Regions from separate parts of the Kitasatospora sp. NPDC030952 genome, predicted to be linked through region 1. Evidence: riboswitches for the same ligand, from Rfam matches in the RefSeq annotation. Region 1 holds a riboswitch; each other region holds the start of a gene.
The links. Region 1 has a riboswitch for S-adenosylmethionine ahead of ACZ47G_RS17205 (IclR family transcriptional regulator). Riboswitches for the same ligand answer to the same signal wherever they lie in the genome.
Positions count from the first base shown of each region.

Region 2: another riboswitch for S-adenosylmethionine. It lies ahead of ACZ47G_RS28355 (aminotransferase class V-fold PLP-dependent enzyme); the one in region 1 lies ahead of ACZ47G_RS17205 (IclR family transcriptional regulator).
Region 3: another riboswitch for S-adenosylmethionine. It lies ahead of thrC (threonine synthase); the one in region 1 lies ahead of ACZ47G_RS17205 (IclR family transcriptional regulator).

Region 1 is NZ_JBVIFM010000008.1:268,954-278,811, forward strand. Features, by position in the region: gene ACZ47G_RS17185 (polysaccharide deacetylase family protein) at 1-344, shown strand, start outside; gene ACZ47G_RS17190 (N-acetylmuramoyl-L-alanine amidase) at 441-2,258, opposite strand; gene ACZ47G_RS17195 (glycosyl hydrolase family 18 protein) at 2,766-3,830, shown strand; gene ACZ47G_RS17200 (polysaccharide deacetylase family protein) at 3,962-4,756, shown strand; gene ACZ47G_RS17205 (IclR family transcriptional regulator) at 4,852-5,565, opposite strand; SAM riboswitch class I at 5,765-5,907, opposite strand; gene ACZ47G_RS17210 (hypothetical protein) at 6,181-6,438, shown strand; gene ACZ47G_RS17215 (class I SAM-dependent methyltransferase) at 6,510-7,301, opposite strand; gene ACZ47G_RS17220 (hydroxymethylcytosylglucuronate/cytosylglucuronate synthase) at 7,593-8,825, shown strand; gene blsE (cytosylglucuronate decarboxylase) at 8,881-9,858, shown strand, end outside.
Region 2 is NZ_JBVIFM010000019.1:27,159-37,016, reverse strand. Features, by position in the region: gene ACZ47G_RS28365 (rhomboid family intramembrane serine protease) at 1-272, shown strand, start outside; gene ACZ47G_RS28360 (Lrp/AsnC ligand binding domain-containing protein) at 314-595, shown strand; gene ACZ47G_RS28355 (aminotransferase class V-fold PLP-dependent enzyme) at 613-1,977, opposite strand; SAM riboswitch class IV at 2,030-2,147, opposite strand; gene trpD (anthranilate phosphoribosyltransferase) at 2,437-3,513, opposite strand; gene ACZ47G_RS28345 (response regulator) at 3,631-4,056, opposite strand; gene ctaE (aa3-type cytochrome oxidase subunit III) at 4,454-5,074, shown strand; gene qcrC (cytochrome bc1 complex diheme cytochrome c subunit) at 5,262-6,071, shown strand; gene qcrA (cytochrome bc1 complex Rieske iron-sulfur subunit) at 6,080-7,132, shown strand; gene qcrB (cytochrome bc1 complex cytochrome b subunit) at 7,129-8,787, shown strand; gene ACZ47G_RS28320 (GntR family transcriptional regulator) at 8,905-9,276, shown strand; gene ACZ47G_RS28315 (L,D-transpeptidase) at 9,330-9,858, opposite strand, start outside.
Region 3 is NZ_JBVIFM010000009.1:4,165-14,022, reverse strand. Features, by position in the region: gene ACZ47G_RS17470 (hypothetical protein) at 1-951, opposite strand, end outside; gene ACZ47G_RS17465 (PadR family transcriptional regulator) at 948-1,331, opposite strand; gene ACZ47G_RS17460 (HD domain-containing protein) at 1,403-2,035, shown strand; gene ACZ47G_RS17455 (hypothetical protein) at 2,032-2,388, opposite strand; gene groL (chaperonin GroEL) at 2,502-4,124, opposite strand; gene ACZ47G_RS17445 (cold-shock protein) at 4,449-4,652, opposite strand; gene ACZ47G_RS17440 (MoaD/ThiS family protein) at 5,204-5,482, opposite strand; gene thrC (threonine synthase) at 5,510-6,790, opposite strand; SAM riboswitch class I at 6,808-6,943, opposite strand; gene ACZ47G_RS17430 (glucosyl-3-phosphoglycerate synthase) at 7,087-8,118, shown strand; gene ACZ47G_RS17425 (alpha,alpha-trehalose-phosphate synthase (UDP-forming)) at 8,157-9,641, shown strand; gene otsB (trehalose-phosphatase) at 9,671-9,858, opposite strand, start outside.

The DNA of each region.
Region 1 (9,858 bases):
CCGCCGCCGGTGCGGAGCCGCTGCCGTTCTTCCGCTTCCCCTACGGCGACACCACCCCGGGGCAGATCGCCGAGGTCAACGCCCTCGGCTTCGCGGACGTCGAGTGGACCACCGACACCAACGGCTACCTCGGCACCGCCGGCGGCATGACCGTGCAGAAGGCCGTCAAGCGGGCCCTGGACGAGCTCGCGCCGGGTGAGATCGTGCAGATGCACATCGGTTCGCTCGACGGCCAGGGCCCGGTGCTCGACGCGCAGGCGCTGCCGCAGATCATCGACGCCGTGCACGCCCGGGGCTACCGCATCGTGGACCTCCGCACCCTCCTGAACGCCCCGGCCCCGTAGCGCCGCCGGGCCGGTCGCGGCCACCGTCCCACGACCGGCCCCGCTCCGGCTCACCCCGCCGGCCTGCTCCGTCCCACCACCGGCCCCTGCTCCCGCTCACCCCGCCCCCGCAGCGGGCGGGAGCACCTGGACGTCGGCGGCCCGGAGGAACGCGAGCCGGTGGTTGAAGCGGATGGTGTAGTAGGTGTCCTGACCGACCACCAGGGTCCGGTCGTTCGGCACGCTCCCGTTGATGGTGCGTTGCTGGAAGAAGTCGGCGGGCCGGGGCGTGCCGTCCACCGCGACGTACGCCTGACCGGCGGCGATGGACGCCCGCAGCGGCACCACCGGAAGCGGCTCGATGCCCGGGTACGGGGCGTACGCGGACGCCTCGGGGTAGGCACGGCCGTACACCGGGACCGTCTCCAGCCCCGGTCTCGGTGCGAGCAGCGTTCGAGCGACCGTTCCTCCCCCGGGACCGGACGGTGCGGCGGGCCACCGGTCGCGGCGGGTCCGGCGGCCGCCCGGGTCGAGGAACCAGCACTTCTGCCCGTCGTACCAGATCGCCGTCCAGTCCCCCGTCCGGTCGGCGACCACGTAGCTGGCGCCGGTGACCGCCGTGTCGCTCCAGTCGTCGAGCGCGGCGCTCCCCCCGTTGACCAGCGGGGCGTCGGCGGACGGTCCCGTGTGCAGCCGGACGATGGTGCGCGGCTCGCCGTTCGCGCCCGGTGCGCCCGGTGCGGGCGGTGTGGGCGGTGCGCCTGGTGCGCCCGGTGCGGACGGTCGGCCGGTCTCCTCGGTGGCCGAGGCGATGGTCACGGTGTCGCCAGGGCGCGGCGGACCCTGGTCGGGGCTCGTCGGGAGCGCCGCGCCGAGCAACTCCAGGTAGTGGTCCCAGTCCCAGAAGGGGCCCGGGTCCGTGTGCATGCCGGACACCGCCTCCTGGGTCGGCGCCGGAACCTCCTCGTGGCCGATGACGTGCTGCCGGTCCAGCGGGATCCCGAACCGCTCCGCCAGGTAGCGCACCAGCTCCGCGGAGGAGCGGTACAGCTGCTCCGAGTACCAGGTCGGGCGGTCGGTGGGGAGCGCGAAGCCCTCGTGCTCGATCCCGATGCTGTGCATGTTGACGGTCTTGTTGCCCGAGTGCCAGGCGATGTCCCGCGTGCGCACCAGCTGCACGACATGGCCGTCGGAGGCGCGCACGAGGTAGTGCGCGCTGACCTGCTCGCGCGGGTCCTGGAAGGTGTCCACCGCCGAGGTGTAGCTGCCCTCGGTGTCGTGCACCACGATGTGGTGGATCCGCAGACCGTCCGCCGGCCGGTCGACCGGGTTGTAATTGCCGTACGAGGAAGGGTCCTTGGGATCGATCAGCGCGTACGCGGCGGGCACGAACTCGCAGTCGAGGTGTTCGGGGCACTCGGCGGCCGGCCCGGTGGCTCGGCGCGACGGCGGTCGGGGCCGGTCCGGCGGCACGAGGTCCGGGTCGGCGGCCAGTCGCATCCGGGCACCCTCGGCGGTGGTCCGGGCCGCGCCCGTGCGCAGGGTCTCGAACACCCGGTCCGCGAGCAGGCGGCCGTCGTCGCCGCCGTCCGCTCCCCCGCCGGCCGGGGCGCCCCTCCCGAAGGCCGTCACCGCCCCGTACCAGTCGCCCGGCCCGCCACCTGCCGGGCCCGCGCCGGCACGCCGGTACGACGCCAACAGGGCGGCGCCGCCGCGGAGGTTCTGCAGGGTGTCGCGCCTCAACTCCTCGGCCGGGCGGCCGATCAGCGCGGCCGCGGCGCGCAGCGTGTGCAGCGCGGGCGAGTCCTTGCCCCGGGCTGCCGCGAGGTCGGCGTCGGTCAGGCCCAGGACCCCGTAGTTCCCCGTGGTGCTCGGCCTGCCCTGGTGGGACTCCCAGCGGCTCTCCTGGTAGGCCAGCGCCAGGAGCACTCCCACCGGAACTCCGAACTCCGCTGCCGCCGAGGCGAATTGCTCCTGCAATCGGATCTGTCGGCCGTCGCCCGGCGCTTCGAGGGCCGCGCCCGATGCGACCTGCGGGGCCGTGCAGACGGCGGCGAGCAAAGCGGACAGGACGCCCAGGACGGGTCTCACGATGACAGCCACCACTCCGGTTTCAGCGGACCCTGAAGCTGCACAGCACGTCGTAGTGCTCGCCGCCCGGGCCCAGGACGAGGGTCTGATGGGCGCAGTCCGCCCGGTCGTGCGGTCGGTTCTGCGGGCGAGGACACCCGGCGTGCCGGCTCCGACCGGGCGCCGGGGGCTGACCTCACCCGCGCTCCGGTGGCCCCCAGAGTTCTAACACGCGACCGCGCCCCGCAGAGGTCCGCGGCGTCCCCGCGTGTCGGTCCTGGACGGCCGCCCCGGTGGGCCGTTCGGTCGCCTGCCGTGTCGGGTCGGCGGGGGCGGGCGCGCTCGCCGCACTGGCTGTGGAGGATGGCCGCCATGACGATCGCGCTCCCCTCACCCGTCCGCGCCGCGGGTGCCGTCCTCGCCGCCCTCGCCCTGGTCGCCTGCCCCGCCACCGCCGGGAGCGCCGCCGGCGCCTACCGCCCCGCCCGGACGGCATCGGCCTGGCTGCCCTGGTGGGGCGGGGAGGCCGCCCTGGAGGACGCGCTGCAGCACGCCTCCCGACTCCACACCGTCAGCCCCTTCTGGTACGAGGCCAGCTCCGACACCGCCATCGGCGGCTACTCCGGCGCGGGCGACCGGCGCACCGTGGACCGGCTGCACCAGAAGCGGATCAAGGTCGTGCCCACCGTCATCGAGACCCCCGACGCCACGGCCATGGCAGAACTCCTGGAAGACCCGGCCCGCCGCGCCGCCCACGTCGACGCGCTCATGGAGATCGCCGGGAGCGCCGGGTACGACGGCCTCGACCTGGACTACGAGCGCATGGCCGAGACCGGTGACGAAGGGCTGCGGGAGCGGGTGCGGATCGGCTACAACGCCCTGACCGGCGAACTCTGCGCCCGCCTGCACGCCCGGAACCAGCAGTGCGTCATCACGGTGATGCCCCGCACCCACGACAGCGGAGGAGCCTACGACTACGCGCACCTGGGCCGGGTCGCCGACCGGATCCGCATCATGGGCTACAACCTCCACGACGCGACGGACGAGCCGGGGCCGCTGTCCTCGCTCGCCTGGTACGAGGAGTTCCTCGACTACGCGACCGCCGTCGCGCCCCGCGGAAAGCTGGAGGTCGCCCTGCCCGCCTACGGCTGGGACTGGACCCTCGGCTCCGCCGAACGCGCCAAGCACGTGACCCAGACGGAGGCCGAAGCGCTGCGGCAGGACCGCGGGGCCGACTACGTGTTCGACGAAGTCTCCGGCACACCGCACTTCGGCTACACCGACGGCGGCGGCGCGAAGCACGAGGTCTGGTACCAGGACGCCAGGGGCGCCGCCGCCCACGTCGCGGTGGCGCGGAAGCACGGCGTGCGGAACACCGGCCTCTGGGCGCTGGGGTTCGAGCGGCCCGACCTGTGGACGGCGCTGGCGCAGCCGTAGGCGTAACCGTGGCCGTGGCCGTAGCCGCTGCGGTCCGGTCGGCCCCCGGGTGGCGCTTCGCCCGCTGGGTGGCGAAGGCCGTCCGGTGTGTCCCCGGCCGCGCTCCGGAGCGGCGCGCCCATACTGCGGCAATGACCGTTCACCAGGGCGTGTTCGCACGCCGTCCGCTGCTCAAGGCCGCCGGACTCGCGCTGCCCCAGGTGCTCGGTGCGGGTACGACCGCCGGCGCCGCACGGGCCCTCCCGCCGGCTCCGGGCAGGACGGGGGCCGATGCGCCGGGCGGGACCGGCCGACCGCGCGAGCCCCAGCAGTCGGTGCACGCCGGGCCGATGACGATGGCACTGACCTTCGACGACGGCCCGGGCCCGTTCGCCACCACCGCCATCCTCGCGGTCCTGCGGCAGTACGGCGTGACCGCGACGTTCTTCATGCTCGGCGCCAACGTCGAGAAGTATCCGCAGGTGGCCCGCCAGGTCGCCGAGGAGGGCCACCGCATCGGCAACCACAGCTGGTCCCATCCGCGCTTCGACGGCCTGTCCGCGGCTGCGATCAGGACGGAGATCGCACGCACCGGCGACCTCCTCGCCGCCACCACCGGCCGCCGTCCGGTCCTGTTCCGGGCCCCCGGCGGCCATTTCACCCCGGCCTGCCTGGCCGTCTGCGCCGACCTCGGACTGCTCCCGGTCTCCTGGTCCGTCGACCCCGAGGACTGGTCGAACCCCGGCACCGAGGTGATCGTGGACCGGGTGCTCACCGAGGCCCGGACCGGCTCGATCGTCCTCAACCACGACGGCTGCCTCACACCCGAGTTCGTCCCGGCCCCGGGCGGACCGGCCGACCGCTCCCAGACCGCCGAAGCCGTCCACCGCTACCTGCCACGGCTCCGCACGGCCGGCTACCGGTTCACCGTCCCCGGCGACTCCTGACGCCCGCCTGAGCTCCGCGACGGAGCGGTGCACCGCGGTACCGGACCACGGCGCACCGTCACAGGTCGCCCCGTCGCAGGTCGCAGGCCGGCAGATCAGGGGCGGCGCAGCGCCTCGCTCAGCTGGCCGGCCGCCTCCACCACCGCCTGGGAGAGGCGGGCGCCGGGGTGCCGGGTGAGCCGTTCGATCGGCCCCGAGACGGAGACGGCGGCCACCACCCGCCCGCCCGGTCCGCGGACGGGTGCGGCGACGGAGGCGACGCCGGGCTCGCGTTCGCCGACGGCCTGGGCCCAGCCCCGGCGCCGGACCCCGCTGAGGGCGGTGGCGGTGAAGCGGGCGCCCTGGAGCCCCCGGTGGAGGCGCTCGGGCTCCTCCCAGGCGAGCAGCACCTGGGCGGCGGACCCGGCCTTCATCGGCAGGGCCAGGCCGACCGGAACGGTGTCGCGCAGGCCGAAGAGCCGCTCGGCCGCCGCCACGCAGACCCGGACCTCGCCCTGCCGGCGGTAGAGCTGGGCGGTCTCGCCGGTGACGTCGCGCAGTTGGGTGAGGATCGGGCCGGCGGCGGTCAGCAGGTGGTCCTCACCCGCGGCCACCGACAGCTCGGTGAGCCGCGGCCCGAGGACGAACCGGCCCTGCAGGTCACGCCCGAGCAGGCGGTGGTGTTCCAGTGCGACGGCGATCCGGTGGGCGGTCGGCCGGGCCAGGCCGGTGGCGTCGACCAGGCCGGCCAGGGTGGCCGGTCCGGCCTCCAGGGTGCCGAGGATCGAGGTGATCTTGTCGAGCACGCCGACACCGCTCGTGTTCTCCATGGACGGGTACTCCAGTCTCAGATCCCGTGGCCGTGGGTGGGTTCGGCTCACGGGCGCTCCGGTGGGGATGGGAGCGGGGCGGTCAGCGAGGACGGGCCTGCGAAGCGGGCCGAATGCCTGCGCCGGACACGAGATGGGTACGCGAAAGGGCCGGGGCGGGAAGCGCCCGGACGAAGGACAGCACAGAGAGCACCGTGTCTCCTCATCTTCCCCGCGCCACGTTGGCGACAGGCCGGAGTTGGCACTGACCCCGGACGGCACGGCGCGTACTTCGGACGCCGGGTCGGACGGGGAGTTGCCGGGGCTTCGTAGGGCCGGTCCCTCCACCCCTCTGGATGATTCGCGGAGAACGATACAAGATTTCCCGGGCGTCCCGCCAAACCTTTCCCGCACCTCCACACCCGGAACCCCCGGGACCGCACTCGGAACCCCAGGACCGAACCCCCAGGACCGACACGCCGGGAACGGCGGGACCGGCCGCGCCGGGAACACCGGGAACCTTCGGACCGGCCGCGCCGACGGCCAGCGCCTCCCGGAGCGCAGCGAGCGGCCCGTGACCGCCCGGGACGGTCGGCGGGGCGCCCGGGGCGCCCGGGGCGCGGAAGAATACGACGGGTGACCAGCACTCAGCCGCTTCCCCGGGGCCTCACCGCCCTGATCCCCGACGCCCGCGCCAGGGCCACGCCCGGCGAACGGGCCGCCTCCCAACTCCTGCACCTGCGCGAGGCGACCGTGCCGGTGCCGGTCCTCGCCGCGGCCGCCGAACTGATCGCCCCTCAGCTGCAGGACCCCGACCCGGCCACCCGCGCGGTCGCCACCGCCGTGCACACCCGCCTGCTCTCCGCCATCGAGGATGCCGCGCCGGGCCGGTAGACCCCGCCAGGCCCGGTGACCGCCACCCGACCGAGCGACACCGGCCTCCGAAACCCGCCGGACCGGGGAGTTCAGGCCCGGGCGCCCGAGGCGCGCCGGACGGTGAGCATGTCCTGGGTGTGGCCGATCGCGTAGCTGCCGTCGGGCTGGGCGAAGTGCTCCCGGACGTAGGCGGTGAGGGCGGCCCGGGTGGGGCGGGGGTCCAGGGTGGCGAGGTCGGCGACGTTGACCATGAACTCGGCGACGTCGACGGCCTCGGCGAGGTGGGGCGTGCGGTAGTGGAGGTCGAGGGTCTCCAAGGCGTAGCTGTGGGCCGGGTGGTGGGCGCGCAGGCCGTCGAGGAGAGCGCTCAGGTCGTAGCGCACGCCGGTGAAGTGGGCGGCCATCCTCATGCAGGGGCTCTCGGGGTTCTGCAGGACGACCAGCAGGGTGTCGCCGGGGGCCGTCCACTCGATGGCGCGGGTGACGGTGGGGAGCCAGTCGGGCTCCGGGACGTAGTAGAGCACGTGGGAGAGGTGGACCAGGTCGGCCGGCTCGGACGGCTCGGCGCGGTCCAGCGGTTCGGGGAGGACGACGGCGCCCGGGCAGGCGGCGCCGAGCTTCTCCCGCATGGCGGCGCTCGGTTCCACGGCGATCGTGCGGTCGAAGTACCGGGCCAGGTGGGCGGTGGTGCGGCCGTCGCCGGCGCCGAGGTCCAGCAGGACCCGGCGGTGCGGGAGACCGGTGGCGACCTCGGTCAGCCGGGCGTGGGTCCGGGGCTTCTCGTCGGTGCCGGCGAGGAAGAGGTCGAAGGCCCGCCGGTAGTCGGTGCCGGAGGTGTCCAGCACGCGGACCGGATCGGTGTCGTCCGCCAACTGTTCCATCTGGTGGCCCTCCTGGGGATCGATACGGCTGGGCGCGGATTCGGATGGGCGCCCATTGCAGCCCGCCGCCTCGGTCATCGGGCGCAGGCACGTTCCTGCCCGCATGTTGCGCATACATCAGATTGACTGCCCGTCGTCAATTCACCGAAGGACAATGTCACCTAGTGGGGTGGTTAGCTTTCGTTTTTCCGTAGGTAGTCGAACCGATCCACGATCTCGCGCCTGGTACGAATACGGAACGACAGGAAATGACGACTGAAAAATCCGGAACGGGCGGGGGAGTTGGTACGGATGACGACCAGAATGACGGCGAGGACGGAGACCCGGACGGTCGCCGTGGCCGGGGTCGAGTTCGGCTGGGGCAGTTCCGGCAAGCTGAGCGCGGTGCTGTCCGCCCTCCGGGGCCGCGACGGCGACCGGCTGAGATTCATCGGGCTGGCCTCGGGGCTGGGCAGGCCGGTGCTCGCCGAGCACCCGGTGGAGCGCTGGTTCGACCTGCCGGAGCACCGGTCGGCGGAGGAACTGGTCCGGATCGTCCGGACGCAGCGCGTGCAGGCGGCGCTGGTGGTGCTGGACGGCGGCCTGGCGAAGGCGCTTCGGGCCTGCGGGGTCCCGGTGGTGTTCGTGGACAGCCTGCCGTTCCTCTGGACGGACGGCGACCGCCCCGACCTCCCGTTGGACACCGAGGTCTACTGCGCCCAGCGGTGCGTGGCCCTGCCGCCGGAGGGTGCCCGGGTGCTGGCCGATGTCCACCGGCTCCGCTGGGTGGACGCCGTGATCGCCGACGGCGGAGCCGCCCGCGGCAGCCCGCCGACACCCCACCCCCGGCGCGCCCTGCTCAGCCTCGGCGGGCTGCGCGCGCCCCAACTCACCGACTGGGCCAGCTATCCCCAGCTCGTGCTGCCCGCGGCCCTGGAGGCGCTCACCGCGAGCGGGGTCACCGAGGTGCACATCGCGGGCAATCTGCCCGCCTGGCTGGCCGCGCAGCTGGTGGACTCCTGCGCCCACCCGGCCACCACCACCGTCGGTGCCCTGCCCCACGAGGAGTTCCTGCGCCGCCTCGCCGAGTGCGACGTCCTGCTCACCTCCCCCGGCCTCACCACCCTGCTGGAGGCGGGCCGGCTCGGGACACCCACCATCTGTCTGCCCCCGCAGAACCTCAGCCAGATCTTCAACGGCCGCTTCCACAGCCAGGCGCTGGGCACCGACGCCCGCGTGCGCTGGCCGAAGGAGGTGTTCGACGAGGACGAGGCACTGGCACTGCGCGCCCACGGCGAGGGCAAGGCCCTCGACCTGATCTACGGCGGCATCGCCCGCGCCGCCGACCTCGGCCGCCACCGGGCGGCGACGCCCGTACGGGAGGCCCTGGTCGAGCAGCTCGGGCGCCTGGCCACCGACCATTCCGGCACCGACTGGACGGCGCTGACCAGCGCGGTCGGCACGGCCGGCGCGGAGCAGGTCGCCGACGCCCTGGTCCGACTGCTGGCCGAACGGCCTCCGGGGGCCGCCGATCCGGTCCGCTGATGTGCCCGTGCCGCCGACGGAATCGATCCCAGACGGAAAGGCCCCAGGTGTCCTCGTGTCCCCCACCACGCATCCGCGCCCGCGCTACCTGTTCATCCGCATCCTCGAAGCCTGCAACGCCGACTGCTTCATGTGCGACTTCGCACTCTCCCGCGACACCTTCCGCTTCTCCTCCGCGGACTTCGCCGAACTGCTGCCGAAGGCCCGCGCGGCCGGGGTCGCGTACGTCCGGTTCACCGGCGGCGAACCGCTGATGCACCCGGAGGTGGTGGAGCTGGTCCGGGCCGGCACCGAGGCCGGGATGAAGATGTCGGTCATCACCAACGGCTCCCTCCTCCCCAAGCACGCCAAGGACCTCGCGGCGGCCGGGCTGGCCCAGGTGATCGTCAGCCTGGACGGCTCCTCGGCCGAGACCCATGACACCTACCGCCGCTCCCCCGGCATGTTCGAGGCCGGACTGCGCGGGCTGCGGCTGGCCGCCGAACTCGGCGTGCTGCCCCGTGTCAACACCGTGGTCGGGCCGCACAACTACACCGAAATGCCGGAACTCCAGCGGGTGTTGACGGAGGCCGGGGTCCGCCAGTGGGAGCTGTCGGCGCTCAAGCTGGACCGCACCATCCGCTACCCCGACCCGGACCACGTACGCGCCGTCTGCGACCCGCTGTACCGGGCCGACCCGACGGCCGTCCTGGTCCCGATGGGCAAGCGCTTCTACGGGGACACCCCCGAGGAGCAGTGGCAGTACTTCGAGGACTCCACCCCGCCCCGGGCCTCGCTGCCGCTCTGCCACGTCACCGACGACGTGATCTACGTCGACGGCAAGCGCGGCCGGATGCACGCCTGCAGCTGCATCCCGCACCGGGACGACGGCGACGGCCCGGGCGGCGCACCGCTGCGCGAGGACGGGGTCATCCTGCTGGACACCCCCGCCTTCCGGGCCCACGCGGACCACTTCCGCGACCGCGGCCCGCAGGTGTGCAGCGGCTGTTCGACCACGGCGGCGGGCTACAGCGACGACGTCGCCCGGCTGGGG
Region 2 (9,858 bases), on a different contig from region 1:
TGATCGGCGCCTCGGGCGCGATCTCCGCCGTCCTCGGCGCCTACCTGCGCTTCCACCCGCGGGCCCGGGTGACCACCCTGGTCCCGCTGCTCCTCTTCCTCCCGCTGCGCTTCCCGGCCTGGCTGGTGCTCGGCCTGTGGTTCGCCCTGCAGTGGTGGTCGGTGCACTCGGCCGGGCCCGGGGTGGCCTACCTGGTGCACGTGATCGGCTTCTCGGCCGGCTTCCTGTACGCCTGCACCGTGGTCGGACACCCCCCGAGACGGCCCGGCTGAGGCCCGATACGCTGGCCGCACCCCATGAAGGAGCCCGCACAGTGATCACTGCCATCGTCCTGATCAAGACCAGTGTCGACCGCATCCCGGAGATCGCCGAGGCCATCGCCGCGATCGAGGGGGTCAGCGAGGTGTACTCGGTGACCGGTGGCTACGACCTGGTGGCGATGGTCCGGGTGCGCCGTCACGACGACCTGGCCGAGGTCATCCCGGGCCGGCTCAACAAGGTCCCGGGTGTGGCCCACACCGAGACCCAGATCGCCTTCCGCACCTACTCCCAGCACGACCTGGAAGCGGCCTTCGCCCTCGGCCTGGACGAGTAGCGGTCCGCCCGTACCCCTCAGCCCTCGCGTCGGCTGTCGGCGACGCAACGGCCGCCCTCGTTGCGGTAGTTCCACGCCGCGCCGTCGGTGACCAGCTCGCGGACGGCGGTCAGGAAGCGCTCCACGTGCTCGTCCGGCGTGCCCGCCCCGAAGCTCACCCGGATCGCGTTCAGGCTGCGCTCGCCCGGCAGCGAGGGCTCGGGCGCCCCGCACTCGGACGGAGCGACGTCCTCGTCCCCGAGGAGGGTCCGCACCAGCGGGTGGGCGCAGAACAGCCCGTCGCGCACCCCGATGCCGTACTCGGCGGACAGCGCGGCCGAGAAGTGCGAGCTGTTCCAGCCCCGGACGACGAAGGACAGCACGCCCACCCGGGCCGAGCCGACGCCGAACAGGTTCAGCACCCGGACCTCCGGGATCTCCGCCAGCCCGGCCGTCAGCCGGTCGACCAGCTGCCGCTCCCGGGCCTCCAACGCGTCGAAGCCGGCCTCGGTGAGCGCCCGACAGGCCGAGGCGATCGCGTAGGCACCGATCACGTTGGGCGAGCCGGCCTCGTGCCGGGCCGGGCCGGTGTGCCACTGGACCGCCACCGAGCCGTCCAGCTCCCGGGCCACCGTCCGGGTCGCCCCGCCGCCGGCCAGGTACGGCTCGGCCGCGTCCAGCCAGTCGGCCCGCCCGGCCAGCACCCCGGCGCCGAACGGCGCGTACAGCTTGTGGCCGGAGAAGGCGATCCAGTCGACGCCCAGCTCGCGCACCGAGACCCGGTGGTGCGGGGCCAGTTGGGCGGCGTCCAGCACCACCCGGGCGCCGTACCGGTGCGCGGTCGCGGTCAGCTCGGCGACCGGCCACAGCTCGCCGGTCACATTGGAGGCGCCGGTGACGCACAGCAGCTTGGGGCCCTCGGGCGCGGCGGCCAGCGCGGCCTCCAGCGCCTCCACCGCCTCGGCCCGCGAGCGCGGCGCCCGCAGGTAACCGACCTCCAGCCCGGCGTGCGCCCAGGGCAGCAGCGAGGCGTGGTGCTCGGTCTCGAAGGCGAACACCCGGGTGCCGGCCGGCACGGCGGCGGCCAGCAGGTTGAGCGAGTCGGTGGTGGCGCGGGTGAAGACCACCTGGTCGCCCTCGCGCAGGTCGAGGAACTCGGCGACGGTCCGTCGGCTCTGCTCGAACAGGTCGGTGGACAGCTGCGAGAGGTACCCGGCCCCGCGGTGCACGCTGCCGTAGTACGGCGCGTAGGCGGCGACGTCGTCCCACACCCGCTGGAGCGCCGGCGCGCTGGCCGCGTAGTCGAGCGCCGCGTAGCCGACCTTCGCACCGCTGGCCAGCGGCACCTGGACGTCGTGGCCGAGGACGGCGAGCGGGGCGGCGGTTTCGAGAGCGAGGGACATGAGGATGCACTCCTTCACGGGGTAAGGGACCCCGGGAGTACTCGTCGTCCGGTGTCCGCGCTTGTCGCGCGGACGGCGTGCCCGGCGACCCGGTCCTCACCCAGGGCACCCCGCCACGGACGGAGGGTTGCCGGACAGCAAGCTGGGGCTTGACGCTGTCACTCATGACCTGGCGAAGACTCTAGGTCGGGTACGTCGGACGGTCAAACGGCCATCCACCATCCGGACAGTGCTCTCGCCCGCTCGCCTCCGGGGCGCTCCGACCCGGCGCCGACGCTCGTCGCTCCGGCGCTCGTACCTCGCTTGTCGCTCCTCGACTTTCGGCACCGGCGCGCCCCTTCGGCTCGGGGCGCATCGACTCGGGCACATCGGCTCGGGGCGCATCGACTCGGGCGCATCGGCTCGGGCGCATGCGAAGGGCCCGTGCCGACGAACCGGCACGGGCCCTCAACTGCCGCCTCAGATCCGGCTGGTGGCCTCCGACCAACGCCGCAGCAGGTCCTGCGCCCGGCCCGAGTCGATCGCCTCGGCCGCCCGCGCCATGCCCGCCGCGAGCTGCTCGGCCAGCGGCGCGTCGCCCAGGTCGAGCGCGACCAGCGCCGCCGCGGTGTTCAGCAGGACGGCGTCCCGCACCGGCCCGCGCTCCCCGGCCAGCAGCCGGCGCGCCACCTCGGCGTTGTACGCGGCGTCAGCCCCGCGCAGCGCCTCGATGCCGACCAGTTCGATGCCGACGTCCCGCGGGTCGAAGGTGGTCTCGGTGACCCCCCCGTCGCGCACCACCCAGACCCGCGAGGTGGTGGTGATGGTCAGTTCGTCCAGCCCGTCGTCGCCGCGGAACACCAGCGCCGTCGCCCCGCGCCGGGCGAGCACCCCGGCGATCAGCCCGGACAGCCGGGTGTCGAAGCAGCCGATGGCGTGCGAGGTGACCTTCGCCGGGTTGGTCAGCGGGCCGAGGATGTTGAACGCGGTGGGCACCCCGAGGTCGCGCCGCGCGGTGGCGGCGTGCCGCATCGAGGGGTGGAACTTCGCCGCGAAGCAGAAGGTGAGCCCGACCTCCTCGGCCACCTCGGCCACCCGCCGGGAGGAGAGGTCCAGCGCCACCCCGAGCTTCTCCAGCACGTCCGAGGACCCGCTGGACGAGGAGGCGGCCCGGTTGCCGTGCTTGACCACCTTGGCCCCGGCCGCCGCCGCGACGATCGCCGACATGGTCGAGATGTTGACGGTCTTCGCCCGGTCCCCGCCGGTGCCGACGATGTCGACCGCCGGGCCGGGGATCTCCAGCGGCTCGGCGTGCTCGTACATCGCGTCCACCAGGCCGGCGACCTCGTCGACCGTCTCGCCCTTGGCCCGAAGCGCCACCATGAACCCGGCCACCTGGACGGGGGACGCCTCGCCGCTCATGATCCGGTCCATCGCCCACGCGGTGGACGAGCGGTCGAGGTCCTCCCCCTTCAACAGCGCCGCCAGGAGGTCCGGCCAGGTGCGGACCACCTGCGCGGGGTCGGTACCACCGTTCGCAGGGTTCACGTTCACCATGGCTGACTCCAGCTGTTGTCGGTTCCCCGCTCGGGGGACGTCCGTACGGATGGGGCCAGCCTATCGAGCGGCGGGGTCCCTACGGCCCCGTCTTCTCTAGTACTGAGACGGCACTGTTCAACGCGTGGCCGGGGCCCGCTTAGCCACCCGCGCCCGCAGCAGGGTGGCGACCGCCTCGGCCAGCGCCACCGGGTCCACCGGGTGGGAGATCGCGGCGTCGGCCCGGCTCCAGGCCGCGAGCCAGGAGTCCTGCGGCCGGCCGATCAGCACCAGCACCGGCGGGCAGCCGTAGATCTCGTCCTTGAGCTGGCGCCCGAGGCCGAGGCCGCCGGCCGGCACCGCCTCGCCGTCCAGCACGCAGAGGTCGATGCCGCCCTTCTCCAGCGCCTTGATCACCGCGGGGGTGGTCGCGCACTCGAGGTAGGACAGCTCCGGAAGATCCTCGGCGGGCCGACGGCCGAGTGCCGTCAGCACCTGCTCGCGGGTGTTGCGGTCGTCGCTGTAGACGAGGACGGTGAGCGTCTCGTCGGTCGTGTACGCCATGGGCCCTGCTCCCTCAAGTGTGATCCGGACCACGTTCACCTGATCCGGATGCTACCCCCGTTTCACCCGTCGCCGGTCCCCCTCGCGCACGTTCCCCCTCAAGCCGCCGCGCCCACGACTCACCCGCCCGGAGGACGGCCCGTCACCCGGGTCGGCCAGGTCCACCCGGACGGCCGATGCCGCCTCTCTCTCCCCTACAATCCGACGCTGCGCCGACCGGGCAACGACGCGCCGGGCAACGGGGTAGCGGGCCGTTCCGAGGAACCGTCAGAAAAGGGACACGCCGCTGCTCGGCCCCCGTCCGGACACCCCGTCGGCCCCCAAGCGGGCATACCGCACGCACCGGACACTCCGAGGGACACCCCCCGACGTGAAGACGGAATAAGGGACCGACATAATGTCCGTCGTGGCGACAGCAACAGCAACAGAAACCGGGCACGCGCACGGATCGGTCAATCGACCGAACATGGTCAGCGTCGGAACGATCGTCTGGCTCAGTTCCGAGCTGATGTTCTTCGCGGCCCTCTTCGCGATGTACTTCACGCTCCGCTCCGTCAAGGGAGCCGAGTTCTGGGCCGAGAAGGCGCACGCCCTCAACGTGACGTTCTCCTCGATCAACACCACCGTCCTGGTGCTCTCCTCGCTCACCTGCCAGCTCGGCGTGTTCGCCGCCGAGCGCGGTGACGTGAAGAAGCTCCGCGGTTGGTTCATCCTCACGTTCTTCATGGGCGCGATCTTCATCGGCGGCCAGGTCTACGAGTACACCGAGCTGGTCAAGAACGACGGCCTCTCGCTGTCCTCCGACCCGTACGGCACGGTGTTCTACCTGACCACCGGCTTCCACGGTCTGCACGTGACGGGTGGTCTGATCGCCTTCCTGCTGGTCCTCGGACGGACGTACGCAGCCAAGCGCTTCACGCACGAGCAGGCCACCGCCGCGATCGTCGTGTCCTACTACTGGCACTTCGTCGACGTCGTGTGGATCGGCCTGTTCGCGACCATCTACCTGATCAAGTAACCAGCTGATCAGGTCGCTGGCCACCGGCTGCGGCCCCCGCCCTCACCGGCGACGGGCCGCTTCTGCCGGTGCCGACGCTCCCACCGACCGACCGCGCGCGCAGCCTTGGACAGGCAGCCTCGTGCCGGCCAGACCGGCAGCCGGGTGCACCCACCAGTCGACCAGATCCTGACACCGGGGTTATTCCGTGAAAAAGCTCTCCGCACGACGGCGCCACCCATTGGCGGCGCTGGTCGTCCTACTTCTCGCCCTGGCGGCAACCGGGGGGCTGTACGGCATGTTCGCGCCCGCCGACAAGGCGCAGGCCGACGTCGCCGCGCAGTCGCTCGCGATCGATGAGGGCAAGAAGCTCTTCGCCGTCGGCTGCTCCTCCTGCCACGGCCTGAACGGCCAGGGCAGCAGTGACGGGCCGAGCCTGGTCGGCGTGGGCTCCGCCGCCGTCGACTTCCAGGTCGGCACCGGCCGCATGCCGGCCCAGCAGCCCGGTGCCCAGGTGCCGCGCAAGAAGGCCATCTACACCCAGGGCGAGATCGACCAGCTCGCCGCGTTCGTCCAGTCGCTCGGCCCCGGCCCGATCGCCCCGGACGCGAAGCAGTACACCTCGACCGACCCTGACGACATCTCCAAGGGTGGCGAGCTGTTCCGCACCAACTGTGCCCAGTGCCACAACTTCGCCGGTCAGGGCGGTGCCCTGACCAAGGGCAAGTACGCCCCGTCGCTGGAGGGCGTGGACGCCAAGCACATCTACGAGGCCATGCAGACCGGCCCGCAGAACATGCCGTCGTTCCCGGACAGCACCATGCCCGAGGAGCAGAAGAAGCAGATCGTGGCCTTCGTTCGCCACACCACCAACGATGAGCCCAACCCCGGCGGTCTCACCCTCGGCAGCCTCGGTCCGGTGACCGAGGGCCTGTTCGGCTGGATCTTCGGCCTCGGCACGCTCATCGCGGTCGCGATCTGGGTCGCCGCCCACACCACCAAGGCCAAGAAGTCATGAGCCACGACATGTCAGAAGAGAAGCTCCCGGAGCCGCACGGCTCCGCCGGCGAGGTGGCCGACCACGGCAACCCGTTCGCCGACCCGGGCCTGCCGGCCCACGAGCCCCGTCGCACCGACATCGACGAGCGGGCCGCCCAGCGGGCCGAGCGTCAGGTCTCGCTGATGTTCGTGGTCTCGATGCTCGCCACCGTCGGCTTCATCGCCTCGTACGTGGCCATCGACCCGGACAAGATCGTCTACATCTTCCCGCTGGGTCACGTCAGCGCGCTGAACTTCGCGCTGGGCCTGACCCTGGGCGTCGCGCTGTTCATGATCGGCGCGGGCGCGGTCCACTGGGCCCGCACCCTGATGTCGGACGTCGAGCTGCCGGCCGAGCGTCACCCGATCGAGGCCTCCGACGAGGTCCGCAACGACGTCATCGAGCAGTTCAAGACCGGTGCCGCCGAGTCCGGCTTCGGTCGCCGCAAGATGATCCGCAACACCCTCATCGGGTCGATGGCGCTGGTCCCGCTCTCCGGCGTGGTCCTGCTCCGCGACCTGGGCCCGCTGCCGGAGAAGAAGCTCCAGGAGACGGGCTGGAAGGAAGCCACTCCGGCCAAGCCGCTGCAGCTCGTCAACATGAGCACCATGCAGCCGATGAAGCCCGAGGACCTCGTGATCGGCTCGCTGACCTTCGCGATGCCGGAGGGTCTGACCACCCACGACGAGGACTTCCAGCAGCGGATCGCCAAGGACGCCCTGATGCTGGTGCGCATCGCGCCGGATGACATCAAGGACGACAAGTCCAAGGAGCTGGGCTTCGAGGGCATCCTCGCCTACTCCAAGATCTGCACCCACGTCGGCTGCCCGATCAGCCTGTACGAGCAGCAGACCCACCACGCGCTCTGCCCCTGCCACCAGTCGACCTTCGACCTGGCGGACGGCGCGCGCGTCATCTTCGGCCCGGCCGGCCACCCGCTGCCGCAGCTGAAGATCACCACTGATGACAAGGGCAACCTGATCGCCACCGGCGACTTCGAGAAGCCTGTCGGCCCGAGCTTCTGGGAGCGTGCTCGATGAGTAGCGCGAGCAGCACCAAGACCGGTGCCGCCAAGCCCTCCAGCACGCGCGCCAATCCCGCCAACAAGTGGGAGGCCGCGGCTGACTGGACGGACGGCCGGGTGGGGATCTACTCCCTCGCCAAGGCCAACCTGCGCAAGATCTTCCCGGACCACTGGTCCTTCATGCTGGGCGAGATCTGCCTCTACACCTTCGTCATCATCATCCTGACCGGTGTCTACCTGACGCTGTTCTTCAAGCCGTCGATGGCCGAGGTCGTCTACAACGGCTCGTACGTGCCGCTCAAGGGCATCGGGATGTCCGAGGCGTACGCCTCGACGGTGGACATCAGCTTCGAGATCCGCGGCGGTCTGCTGATCCGCCAGATCCACCACTGGGCCGCGCTGGTCTTCGTGGCCGCGATGCTCGTGCACATGATGCGCGTGTTCTTCACCGGCGCGTTCCGCAAGCCGCGTGAGATCAACTGGGTCTTCGGCTTCCTGCTGCTGGTCCTCGGCATGTTCGACGGCTTCTTCGGCTACTCGCTGCCGGACGACCTGCTGTCGGGCACCGGCATCCGCTTCATGGAAGGCGCGATCCTCGCGGTCCCGCTGGTCGGCACCTACATCCAGATGTTCCTGTTCGGGGGCGAGTTCCCCGGCCACGACATCGTGCCGCGGTTCTTCACCATCCACGTGCTGCTGATCCCGGGCATCATGCTCGGCCTGCTGGTGGCGCACCTGATCCTGGTCTTCTACCACAAGCACACCCAGTGGGCGGGCCCGGGCAAGACCGAGAAGAACGTCGTCGGCATGCCGCTGATGCCGGTCTACATGGCCAAGGCCGGTGGCTTCTTCTTCCTGGTCTTCGGCATCATCGCCGCCATCTCGGCGATCGCCACGATCAACCCGATCTGGGCCTACGGCCCGTACCGTCCGGACCAGGTGTCGACCGACGCCCAGCCCGACTGGTACATGGGCTTCTCCGAGGGTCTGATCCGCGTCATGCCGGGCTGGGAGATCAGCCTGTGGGGCCACACCCTGAACCTGGGCGTGTTCATCCCGCTGATGATCTTCCCGCTGGTCCTGGTCGCCATCGCGGTCTACCCGTTCATCGAGGGCTGGATCACCGGCGACAAGCGCGAGCACCACATCCTGGACCGCCCGCGCAACGCCCCGGTCCGCACCGCCCTGGGTGCCGCCTGGATCAGCCTCTACCTGGTCCTGCTGGTCGGTGGTGGCAACGACCTGTTCGCCACCCACTTCCACCTGTCGCTCAACTCGATCACCTACTTCGTGCGCGCCGGCTTCTTCCTGGTGCCGGTCATCACCTTCATCATCACCAAGCGCTGGTGCCTCGGCCTCCAGCGCCGTGACAAGGAGAAGGTGCTGCACGGTCGCGAGACCGGCGTCATCAAGCGCCTGCCGCACGGTGAGTTCGTCGAGGTGCACGCCCAGCTGCCGCAGAAGGACCTGCACAAGCTCACGGCGCACGAGCAGAACCAGCCGGTCGAGCTGCCGGCCCAGACGGACGAGAACGGCGTGGCCCGCAAGGCCGGCGCCCTCACCCGCACCCGGGCCAAGCTCTCCCGCGGCTTCTACGGCGAGGGCAGCCAGATCCCCAAGCCCACCGCCGAGGAGCACCACGAGATCACCAGCGGCCACGGCCACCACTGATCCCGTACGCACTCCCGCTTCACCCCGAGGGCCGCTGACCAGAGTTCATCTGGTCAGCGGCCCTCGGCCATTGCCGATCTGCCAGCCCCGCCCCCGCACCGCCCCCAGGAGCCCTCCGTGCAGCTGTCCGTCGACCCCGCCGCCGCCACTCCCCCGTACGAGCAGATCCGCGCCCAGATCGCCGAGCAGGCCCGCTCCGGCGCGCTGCCGACCGGTCAGCGGCTGCCCACCGTACGGGCCCTCGCCGAGGAGCTGGGGCTGGCCGCCGGGACGATCGCCCGGGCCTACAAGGAGCTGGAGGCGGACGGCGTGGTGGAGACCCACGGGCGGCGCGGCACCCTGATCGCGGCCACCGGGGACACCGCCCACCGGCTGGCCGCCGAAGCCGCCGCCGAGTACGCCGAACGGGTGGGCCGGCTGGGCCTGTCCCACCCGGACGCCCTGGCCGCCGTGCTGACCGCCCTGCAGGTGGCCTACCCCGAGGCCTAGCCCGGGGCCTGGCCCGAGGCCTGGCCCCGCTCCGAAGGGGCGGCCACCGCCCCTCAGAGCTCGGGGCGCGTCATCCCCGCGGCGGGGGCCTGGCCGGCCGGGACGGTGGTGCTGAGGGGCTGTCCGAGGGCGCTGTGCTTGACCCAGTCCGTCCAGGAGACGTTCCAGTCCCCGAAGCCGTTGCCGAAGGGCTCCATGGTGGCGCCGCGGCTGTTCACCACCGTCACCAGGTCACCGATCCGGGTGTTGTCGTAGAACCACTTGGCGTTGTCGGTGCTCATCCCGGTGCAGCCGTGGCTGACGTTCTCGTAGCCCTGCGAGCCGACCGACCAGGGCGCCGCGTGGACGTACTCGCCGCTCCACGTCACCCGGGTGGCCCACAGCACGTCGAGGTCGTACGCCTCGGAGCTGCCCGCCGCTATGCCGATCGTCTCGCCGTTCATCCGGACCGAGCGCTCCTGGCCGAGCACCACCTTGATGCCGTTGCGGGTGTCGAAGCCGGGCTTGCCGGTGGTGACCGGGATGGTCCGGACCACCTCGCCGTCACGCTTGAGGGTGAGTGCGTGGGCGGCCGCGTCGACC
Region 3 (9,858 bases), on a different contig from region 1:
TCCCGGCACCATCCCGAGGGCCGTCCGCCGGCCGAACCGGTGCTCCGCCACCGCCACCAGCGCCAGCAGGACCACCACCGGCACCGCCATCGGCAGCAGGTGCGAGATCCCGCGGGTCTCCCGCCAGATGTTGAACAGGCTGCCGGGCCCGGTCAGCACCAGCATCGCCAGCCCCACCGCCGCCGGCCCCATCCGCCCGCGCAAGCCGGCGAAGGTCAGCAGCGTCGGAGCGATCAGCATCACCACGAACCACTGGAGGTCCAGCGGGAAGGTCGTGTCGTCCCAGTTCTGGGCCGCCTCCAGCAGCCCGCCGGCGACCACCGAGCCCAGCACCAGCCCGGCCGTCCGCAGGTTCGGCCGGGGCAGCAGGTCGGTCGGCGCGGCGATCAGCAGCAGCGCGGCCACCACGAACGGCAGCGTGGCCATCCCGATGTAGCCGACCCACCAGGCGTCGACGAAGTGCGACCGCCAGGCGGCCAGGCCCAGGTCGTACAGCCCGACGGCGCCCAGCAGCAGCGCGGTGACCCGAACGGCCGTCCAGCGCCCCAGCAGAGCCGCCACCCCGAGCAGCAGCGCGGCCGCCGGCGGGGCGAAGGCCCGGACGTGGTTGCCGAACGAGTCGTCCCAGGCGAGCCACCTGGTGGTCCGGTCCAGGGCGGCCAGCCAGGGCACCATGGTGGCCCCGACCACCGCACCGGCGATCATCGGTGCCACCAGGGCGAGCAGCCGCCCGGCCGCCGACGCGCCGGTCAGCCCGAGCCGCACCCGCAGCCCGTACAGCGCCAGGCCGAGCACCTCCCGGGCGACCGCCGTGCGGCTGCCCGCGGCCGTCGTGTCGGCGAACACCTCGGCCAGCTCCTCGCCGCGCTCGCGGCGGTACCGCGCCGGGTAGAGCTGCAGCGCGGCCCGCAGCACCGTCGAGGGTGCGGCACCGATCACCGGCATGGTCATGAGAGTCCTCCCCCCGCGGCGGGCCGCCCCTGCGACCCGGTCCTTCCCGGCAGCATCGACCGGATCTTCGTCAGCCGGCGCTCGGCCTCGGTGGCGACCGCCCGCAGGCGCCCGGCCTCGGCGGCCAGCGCGTCCCGTCCGGCATCGGTCAGCGCGTAGCTGCGCCGGGCCCGACCGTCCACGACCTCCTCGGCGGCGACCTCGATCAGGCCCTGGGTCAGCAGCCGGTCGAGGGCCCCGTAGAGGGTGCCGGTGCGCATCTTGACCCGGCCGTCCGAGATCGCGGCGACCTCCTGGATCAGCGCGTAGCCGTGTCTCGGCGCATCGGCCAGAGCGGTGAGCAGCAGCAGCGTGGGCTCCTGCATGGAGCGTTCTGTCATACGACTACATATATCGTCAACCTACCTATAGGTCCAGTGCCGGGCCGGGCCCGTCCGCCACAATGTGCCCCATGCCGACCGAGGACCTGCTCACCGCCTGGACCGCCCTGCTGCACCGCTGCGGCGCCACCGACGACCCCGAACCGTACGGCCGGGAGCTGCTGCGCCGCTGGTCCGAGCCCTGGCGCCGCTACCACTCCACCGAGCACCTGCGCGCGATCCTGCGCCACGTCGACGACCTCGCCGGGCACGCCACCGACCCGGACGCCGTCCGGCTCGCCGCCTGGTTCCACGACGCCGTCCACCGGCCCGACCGCACCGAGAACGAGGAGCGCAGCGCCGCCCTCGCCGTCCGCGCGCTGACCGCCGCCGGCCTGCCGGCCGAACGCGTCGCCGAGGTCGAACGGCTCGTCCTGCTCACCGCCGCCCACGCCCCGGCCCCCGGTGACCGCAACGGCGAGGTGCTCTGCGACGCCGACCTCGCCGTCCTCGGCGGCACCCCCGAGGCCTACGCGGCCTACACGGCCGCCGTGCGCGAGGAGTACGGCTTCGTCCCCGAGCCGGACTTCCGGGCCGGCCGGGCCGCCGTGCTGCGCCGCATCCTGGCCCTCCCCGCCCTCTACCGCACCCCCGCCGCCCACCACCGTCTCACCGAGGCGGCCCGCACCAACCTGGCGGCCGAACTCCAAGGACTGGAGAGCTAGTCCAACTCCCCCACCGGCGCCACCACCGCGCCCTGCTTGCCGCACACCCAGTGCGGCTCCGGCCCCAGCTCGGGCTCCACGCCCAGCGCGTGCGGGTCCCCGTCGGCCGCGCAGGCGGTGCACAGCGGCCACCGCCCGTACGCCTCCAGCAGCGCGTCCTGGACGTCCTGGGCGACCAGCCCGAGCACGTACTCGGTGCCGTCCGGCCACTGATCCAGCCACCAGCGGCGGTGGGTGACGGCTTGCTCCACCAGCGAGACGACGGCGGCGTCCGCCACGTCCCGCGCGGTGAGGTCGGCCAGGATCAGCGCCCGGGCGTTGTGCAGGGCGGTCTCGATGTCGTCGGAAGCCATCCGTCCATTCTCCGTGGAAACGGCGGAACGCCGAAACGCCGCGTGGGCGGCCCCCCGAAGGGAACCGCCCACGCGGACGAGGATCAGCCGATCCGATCGGAATCCGATCAGGATCAGAAGTCCATGTCACCGCCCGGCATGCCGCCACCGGCGGCCGCGGCGGCCTTCTCCGGCTTGTCGGCGATGACGGCCTCGGTGGTGAGGAACAGCGCCGCGATGGAGGCGGCGTTCTGCAGCGCGGAGCGGGTGACCTTGGCCGGGTCGATGATGCCCTCGGCGATCAGGTCGACGTACTCGTTGGTGGCGGCGTTCAGGCCGTGACCGGCGGGGAGGTTGCGCACCTTCTCCACCACGACGCCACCCTCCAGGCCGGCGTTGGTCGCGATCTGCTTGATCGGGGCCTCCAGCGCGACCTTGACGATGTTGGCACCGGTGGCCTCGTCGCCCTCCAGCTCCAGCTTGTCGAACGCGACACCGGCCTGCAGCAGGGCGACGCCACCACCGGCGACGATGCCCTCCTCGACGGCGGCCTTGGCGTTGCGGACGGCGTCCTCGATGCGGTGCTTGCGCTCCTTGAGCTCCACCTCGGTGGCCGCGCCGGCCTTGATGACGGCCACGCCGCCGGCCAGCTTGGCGAGGCGCTCCTGGAGCTTCTCGCGGTCGTAGTCCGAGTCGCTGTTCTCGATCTCGGCGCGGATCTGGTTCACGCGGCCCGCGACCTGCTCGCTGTCACCGGCACCGTCGACGATCGTGGTCTCGTCCTTGGTGATGACGACCTTGCGGGCGCCACCCAGGAGGTCCAGACCGGCGTTCTCCAGCTTGAGGCCGACCTCCTCGGAGATCACGGTGCCGCCGGTGAGGACGGCGATGTCGCCGAGCATGGCCTTGCGGCGGTCGCCGAAGCCCGGGGCCTTGACGGCGACGGACTTGAAGACGCCCTTGATCTTGTTGACGATCAGGGTCGACAGGGCCTCGCCCTCGACGTCCTCGGCGATGATGACGAGCGGCTTGCCGCTCTGCATGACCTTCTCCAGCAGCGGGAGCAGGTCCTTGATGCCGCCGATCTTGGAGTTGGCGATGAGGATGTACGGGTCCTCGAAGGTCGCCTCCATCCGCTCCAGGTCGGTGGCGAAGTAGGCGGAGATGTAGCCCTTGTCGAAGCGCATGCCCTCGGTGAGCTCGAGCTCCAGACCGAAGGTGTTGCTCTCCTCGACGGTGATGACGCCTTCCTTGCCGACCTTGTCCATCGCCTCGGCGATGAGCTCGCCGATCTGGGTGTCGGCGGCGGAGATGGAGGCGGTGGAGGCGATCTGCTCCTTGGTCTCCACGTCGGTGGCCTGGGCCAGCAGCTGGTCCGAGACGGCCGCGACGGCCTTCTCGATGCCGCGCTTCAGGGCCATCGGGTTGGCGCCGGCGGCGACGTTGCGCAGACCCTCGCGAACCAGGGCCTGGGCGAGCACGGTGGCGGTGGTGGTGCCGTCACCCGCGACGTCGTCGGTCTTCTTGGCGACCTCCTTGACGAGCTCCGCGCCGATCTTCTCGTAGGGGTCCTCGAGCTCGATCTCCTTGGCGATGGAGACACCGTCGTTGGTGATCGTGGGGGCGCCCCACTTCTTCTCCAGCACGACGTTGCGACCCTTGGGGCCGAGCGTGACCTTCACCGCGTCGGCGAGCTGGTTCATGCCACGCTCAAGGCCGCGGCGAGCTTCCTCATCAAAGGCGATGATCTTGGCCATCAGAAGTGGTCCTCCGGGACACGGTCGACTGCTCGGACCAAGGGGTGCCCGCGACGGACGGCCCTGGTGTGCGGAGGTCCATTCCCCTACCGCCCCCGGGGGCCTCACCGACCCGGTCCGCTGTCACTCTCACACTGTGAGTGCTAACGCCAATGATTAGCACTCCGGGTGGTCGAGTGCAAGCCCAATCCACAACCCGCGAGCCGTCGTCCGGGCCGGCGCGGGTACGCGAACGGGCCCGTACGACGTGTGTCGTACGGGCCCGTCGAGAAGCAGGAGGTCCACCAGTAGTGGGCCGTGCCGAGCTCCTGGAGTCGGAAGGGGTCAGACCGCCGCGCGGACCATGTCCGCCTGCGGGCCCTTCTGTCCCTGGGAGATCTCGAACTCGACCCGCTGGCCCTCCTCGAGGGTGCGGTAGCCGTCCATCTGGATCGCGCTGTAGTGGACGAAGACGTCCGCACCACCGTCGACCGCGATGAAGCCGTAGCCCTTCTCCGCGTTGAACCACTTGACGGTGCCCTGAGCCATTCCGAACTCCCCTTGTGCTGTGCTGGCCCTTCACGGGCCCGCAGGTAGCGGGCCCGGGTCTGGTTTTGAAGGCCGGCCCGGGGAACCCCCCCTGAGCGCAGCCGTGCACGCCGCAACCCTCCGCACGGGGGCGCCGGACGGCTTCCGTGAGCGGGTGATTACGTCGACCGCCGCTGAATGTATCCGGACCGACGCCCTCTGCAACAGGGTCAACCACCGGGAATTCCGTAGCCCTGCCAAGAGACAAGAGCGAACAAACCGGGAGGAAATCGGCATTGCACGCCGGACATAGCGGACGAATTACTCAAATGCCTGCAGGAATTCTGACATCTGCCTGACATGTTTCCCGACCCGGCACCCAGGCCGGTCTCAGCGGCCGGACGACCTCCGGCGACGCACCCCGTCCGCCGGGAGCGGAGCCCTGTTCCCAGCAGAGCCACACTCTACTCCGACTCGACCCGGAATATTCCCGCCGAAATACGCGCGACCGCCCGCACATACGGGGAATCGAATTCCGTACGTGCGGGCGGCGCGGAAAAGGGCGGGGCGGCTCAGCAGCCGCCGGCCACCGCCGGAATGATCGAGACGCCGGCACCGTCCTTGATCTCGGTCGCCAGGCCCTCGGCGAAGCGCACGTCGTCGTCGTTCACGTACACGTTGACGAAACGGCGCAGCTTGCCGGTGTCGTCCAGGATCCGGGCCGAGATGCCGGCGTGGTTGCGCTCCAGGTCGGCGATGACCTCGGCCAGGGTGGCCCCCTCGGCGGTGACCTCGGCCGCGCCGCCGGTGTAGGTGCGCAGGATGGTGGGGATGCGGACGTTGGCGCTCATGACTCTCCTTGCGGGGTGGGGGGCGGTTCAGGCGGACGCGAGGCCGGCGGCGCGGAAGGCGTCCAGGGTCGGGCGGATCACGGCGGTCATCCCGGCCTCGGAGACGGCGTCCAGCGTCTTCAGGCCGTCGCCGGTGTTGATCGCGACGGTCTCCTTGGCCGGATCCAGCTGACCGGTCTCGACCAGCTTCTTCAGCACGCCGACGGTCACCCCGCCCGCGGTCTCGGCGAAGATCCCCTCGGTGCGGGCCAGCAGCCGGATCGCCGCCACCACCTCCGCGTCCGTGACGTCCTCGACCGCACCGCCGGTGCGGCGGGCGATGTCCAGCACGTACGGGCCGTCCGCCGGGTTGCCGATCGCCAGCGACTTGGCGATGGTGTCCGGCTTCACCGGCTTGATCACGTCCCGCCCGGCCTTGAAGGCCGCCGACACCGGCGAGCAGCCCTCCGCCTGGGCGCCGAAGATCCGGTACGGCCGGTCCTCGACCAGGCCCAGCTTGATCAGCTCCTGCAGCCCCTTGTCGATCTTCGTCAGCTGGGAGCCCGAGGCGATCGGGATGACGATCTGCTCCGGCAGCCGCCAGCCGAGCTGCTCGCAGATCTCGTACGCCAGCGTCTTGGAGCCCTCGCCGTAGTACGGCCGCAGATTGACGTTCACGAAGCCCCAGCCCTCGCCGGCCTGGTCCCCGATCAGCTCCGAGCAGAAGCGGTTCACGTCGTCGTAGTTGCCCTCGATGCCGACCAGCTCGCCGCCGTACACCCCGGCCATCACGACCTTGCCCTGCTCCAGGTCGTGCGGGATGAACACGCAGGACCGGAACCCGGCCCGGGCCGCCGCCGCGCCCACCGCACCGGCCAGGTTGCCGGTGGAGGAGCAGGACAGCGTGGTGTAGCCGAACGCCCGGGCCGCCTCGATCGCACACGCGACCACCCGGTCCTTGAACGAGTGGGTCGGGTTGCCGGAGTCATCCTTGATGTGCAGCTGCGCGGTGAACCCGAGCTCCCGGCCCAGGTTGTCCGCCTTCACCAGCGGGGTCCAGCCGGGGTTCAGGTTGGGCTTCGAAGCGACGTCGGCCGGCACCGGCAGCAGCGGCGCGTAGCGCCAGATGGACGCGGGGCCGGACTCGATCCGCTTGCGCAGCTCCTCGGCGCGCTCGCCGCCGAACTCGTACGCGATCTCCAGCGGCCCGAAGCACTCCAGGCAGGCGAAGCTGGGGCCGAGCGGGAAGCGGGTTCCGCACTCGCGACACGACAGCGCGGCGGCGGGGCCGAGGTCGACGGAAACAGGTGCGGCAATGTCGATAGCCATGATGGCGGAGGCCTCTCTCCTCATCTTCCCCGTGGCGCGGGCGCGCCACAGGCCGGAATTGGCACCTGTCCCGCCGGGGCCTGTCGACGACAGCCGAGCGAGAAGGTTGCCGGGACGTCAACGGGCCGTTCCCTCAGTCCCTCTGGATGAGCTTGTGAAGTTATGGTTCAGCGGCGACCCCGGCGTGCGAAGGTCCGACCGCTGTACGAAGACTGTATCCGAAGGCGTCAACCTCGAACGGGACCGTCCGCCACGCGAGATGGCCCGTTCCACCTATCCCGCCGAGGAGAGTCACCGTGCCCGCCGAACCGACCCCCGCGCTCCTCCCACAGGCGGCGTCCTGGCTCCGCCGCCGCTCGTGGAGCGCGGCCGAGCGGCCGGTGCACACCCTGCTGGAGGCCAAACAGCGCACCGGCCGCACCGTCAGCGTCGTCCTCCCGGCGCTCGACGAGGAGGCCACCGTCGGCGACATCGTCCGCACCGTCCGCCGCGAGCTGATGGAGCGGGTGCCCCTGGTCGACGAACTCGTCGTGGTGGACTCCGGCTCCACCGACGCCACCGCCGCCGTCGCCGCCGAGGCCGGCGCCCGGGTGGAACACCGCGACCGGATCCTCCCCCGGCTGCCCGCGGTCCCCGGCAAGGGCGAGGTGCTCTGGCGCTCCCTGCTGGTCACCCGCGGCGACATCGTCTGCTTCGTCGACGCCGACCTGCGGGAGTTCGACCCGGCCTTCGTCTCCGGCATCGTCGGCCCGCTGCTGACCGACGAGTCCATCCAGCTGGTCAAGGCCATGTACGACCGCCCGCTGGAGACGGACAGCGGAGCGGTCGTCCCGGCCGGCGGCGGCCGGGTCACCGAACTCGTCGCCCGACCCCTCCTCAACCTCCACTGGCCCGAGCTCGCCGGATTCGTCCAGCCGCTCGGCGGCGAGTACGCGGCCCGCCGCTCACTCCTCGAACGGCTGCCCTTCCCCACCGGCTACGGCGTCGAACTCGGCCTGCTGGTCGACGCCCTGGACCTGGTCGGCCTGGACGCCCTCGCCCAGGTCGACGTCGGCGTCCGGCACCACCGCCACCAGGACAGCCAGGCCCTCGGCCGGATGGCCGCCACCATCTACCGCACCGCCCTCGAACGCCTCGACCGCACCCACCGCCTCAAGGCCTCCGCCGACCTCGTCCACCCCCACCTCACCCAGTTCAGCCGCGCCCCGGAGACCCTCCCCCAGCCTTCGGCCGGGGGGACCCCGATCTTCACCGCCCACACCCACCCCGTGACGGCCCTGGAGCGCCCCCCGATGCACACCCTCCCCGAATACGCGATCCGGCACTGAAACGTTTGCGGCCCCGACCCCCCGGCAACATCCCAACCATGGGCGATCTCACGACCGAACGTTCGAGTGCGACCGGAACCGCCCCCGTCTTGGTGGCCTCCAACCGGGGACCGGTGTCCTTCAGCACCGCCGACGACGGCACACTGACCCTGCGCCGCGGCGGCGGCGGCCTGGTCTCCGGCCTCTCCGCGATCGACGACCCCACCGCCGTCTGGGTCTGCGCCGCACTGAGTGACGCCGACCGCAGAGCGGCCCGGGAGGCCCCCGACGGCCGCCTCGACCTCGCCGGGCACGAGGTCGGCGGCCAGGCCGTACGGATGCTCGACATCGACCGGGAGACGTTCGCCCACGCCTACAACGGCGTCGCCAACTCCACCCTCTGGTTCGTCCACCACCTGCTCTACGCGACCCCCACCGCGCCCTCCTTCGACGCCGGCTTCCGCGCCGAATGGGCCGCCTACCAGGCCTACAACACCGCCTTCGCGAACGCGCTGGCCGCCGAAGCCGCCCCGGACGCCGCGGTCCTGGTGCAGGACTACCACCTCTCCCTCACCCCGGCCCTGCTCCGGCAGGCCCGCCCCGACCTGCGGATCGGCCACTTCTCCCACACCCCCTGGGCCCCGCCCGAGTACTACCGGATGCTCCCCGACGACGTCGCCCGGGCCGTCCTGACCGGCATCCTCGGCGCCGACCGGGCCGGCTTCCTCACCGAACGCTGGGCCCGCGCCTTCGCCGCCTGCTGCGAGGACCTCCTCGGCGCCGTGTTCGACCCCGCCGCCCTCACCGTCACCCACGAGGGCCGCACCACCCACCTCGGCGTCCACGCCCTCGGCGCCGACGCCGACTTCCTCCGCGAGCGCGCCCACCGCCCCGACGTGGACGACCGCCTCGCCGCGCTGCGCGCCGCCGTCGGCGACCGCCGCACCATCGTCCGGGTCGACCGCACCGAGCTGAGCAAGAACATCGTCCGCGGCCTCCAGGCCTACCGGCACCTGCTCCGCACCCGCCCCGAGTGGCACGACCGGGTGGTCCACATCGCCTTCGCCTACCCGTCCCGCACCGACCTCGCCGAGTACCGCGACTACACCGCCGAGGTCGAACGCCTCGCCGCCGCCATCAACGCCGAGTTCGCCACCCCCACCTGGCAGCCGCTGATCCTGCACGTCAACGACGACTTCCCGCGTTCCCTGGCCGCCTACCGGCTCGCCGACGTGGCACTCGTCAACCCGATCCGGGACGGCATGAACCTGGTCGCCAAGGAAGTCCCCGTGGTCTCCGACCAGGGCTGCGCCCTCGTCCTGTCCCGGGAGGCCGGCGCCCACGCCGAACTCGGGGACGACGCCCTCACCGTCAACCCCTACGACGTGATCGCCACCGCCGAGGCCCTGCACACCGGTCTCACCATGAGCCCGGAGGAGCGCGCCGACCGCACCAAGCGCCTGGCCGCCGCGGCCACCGCGCTCCCCCCGCAGCAGTGGTTCCTGGACCAGCTCAACGCCCTCGGCCGGCTCGACGCCCGCTGAGGGCTCTCACCGGGCGTCGAGGGCCTCCCTCAACGCCCGGTGAGAGCCTCCCCCAGGGCCGTCAACAACTCCACCACGCCCTCGGGCCCGTCGACCACCAGATCCGCCCGGTCGGCGAGCTCGCGCACCGGCGCGTCCCCCACCGCCCCGGCGCACACCAACAGCCCGGCCAGTCCCTGCCCCCGCAGCTTCTCCACCGCCGCGAAGGCCGCCACGT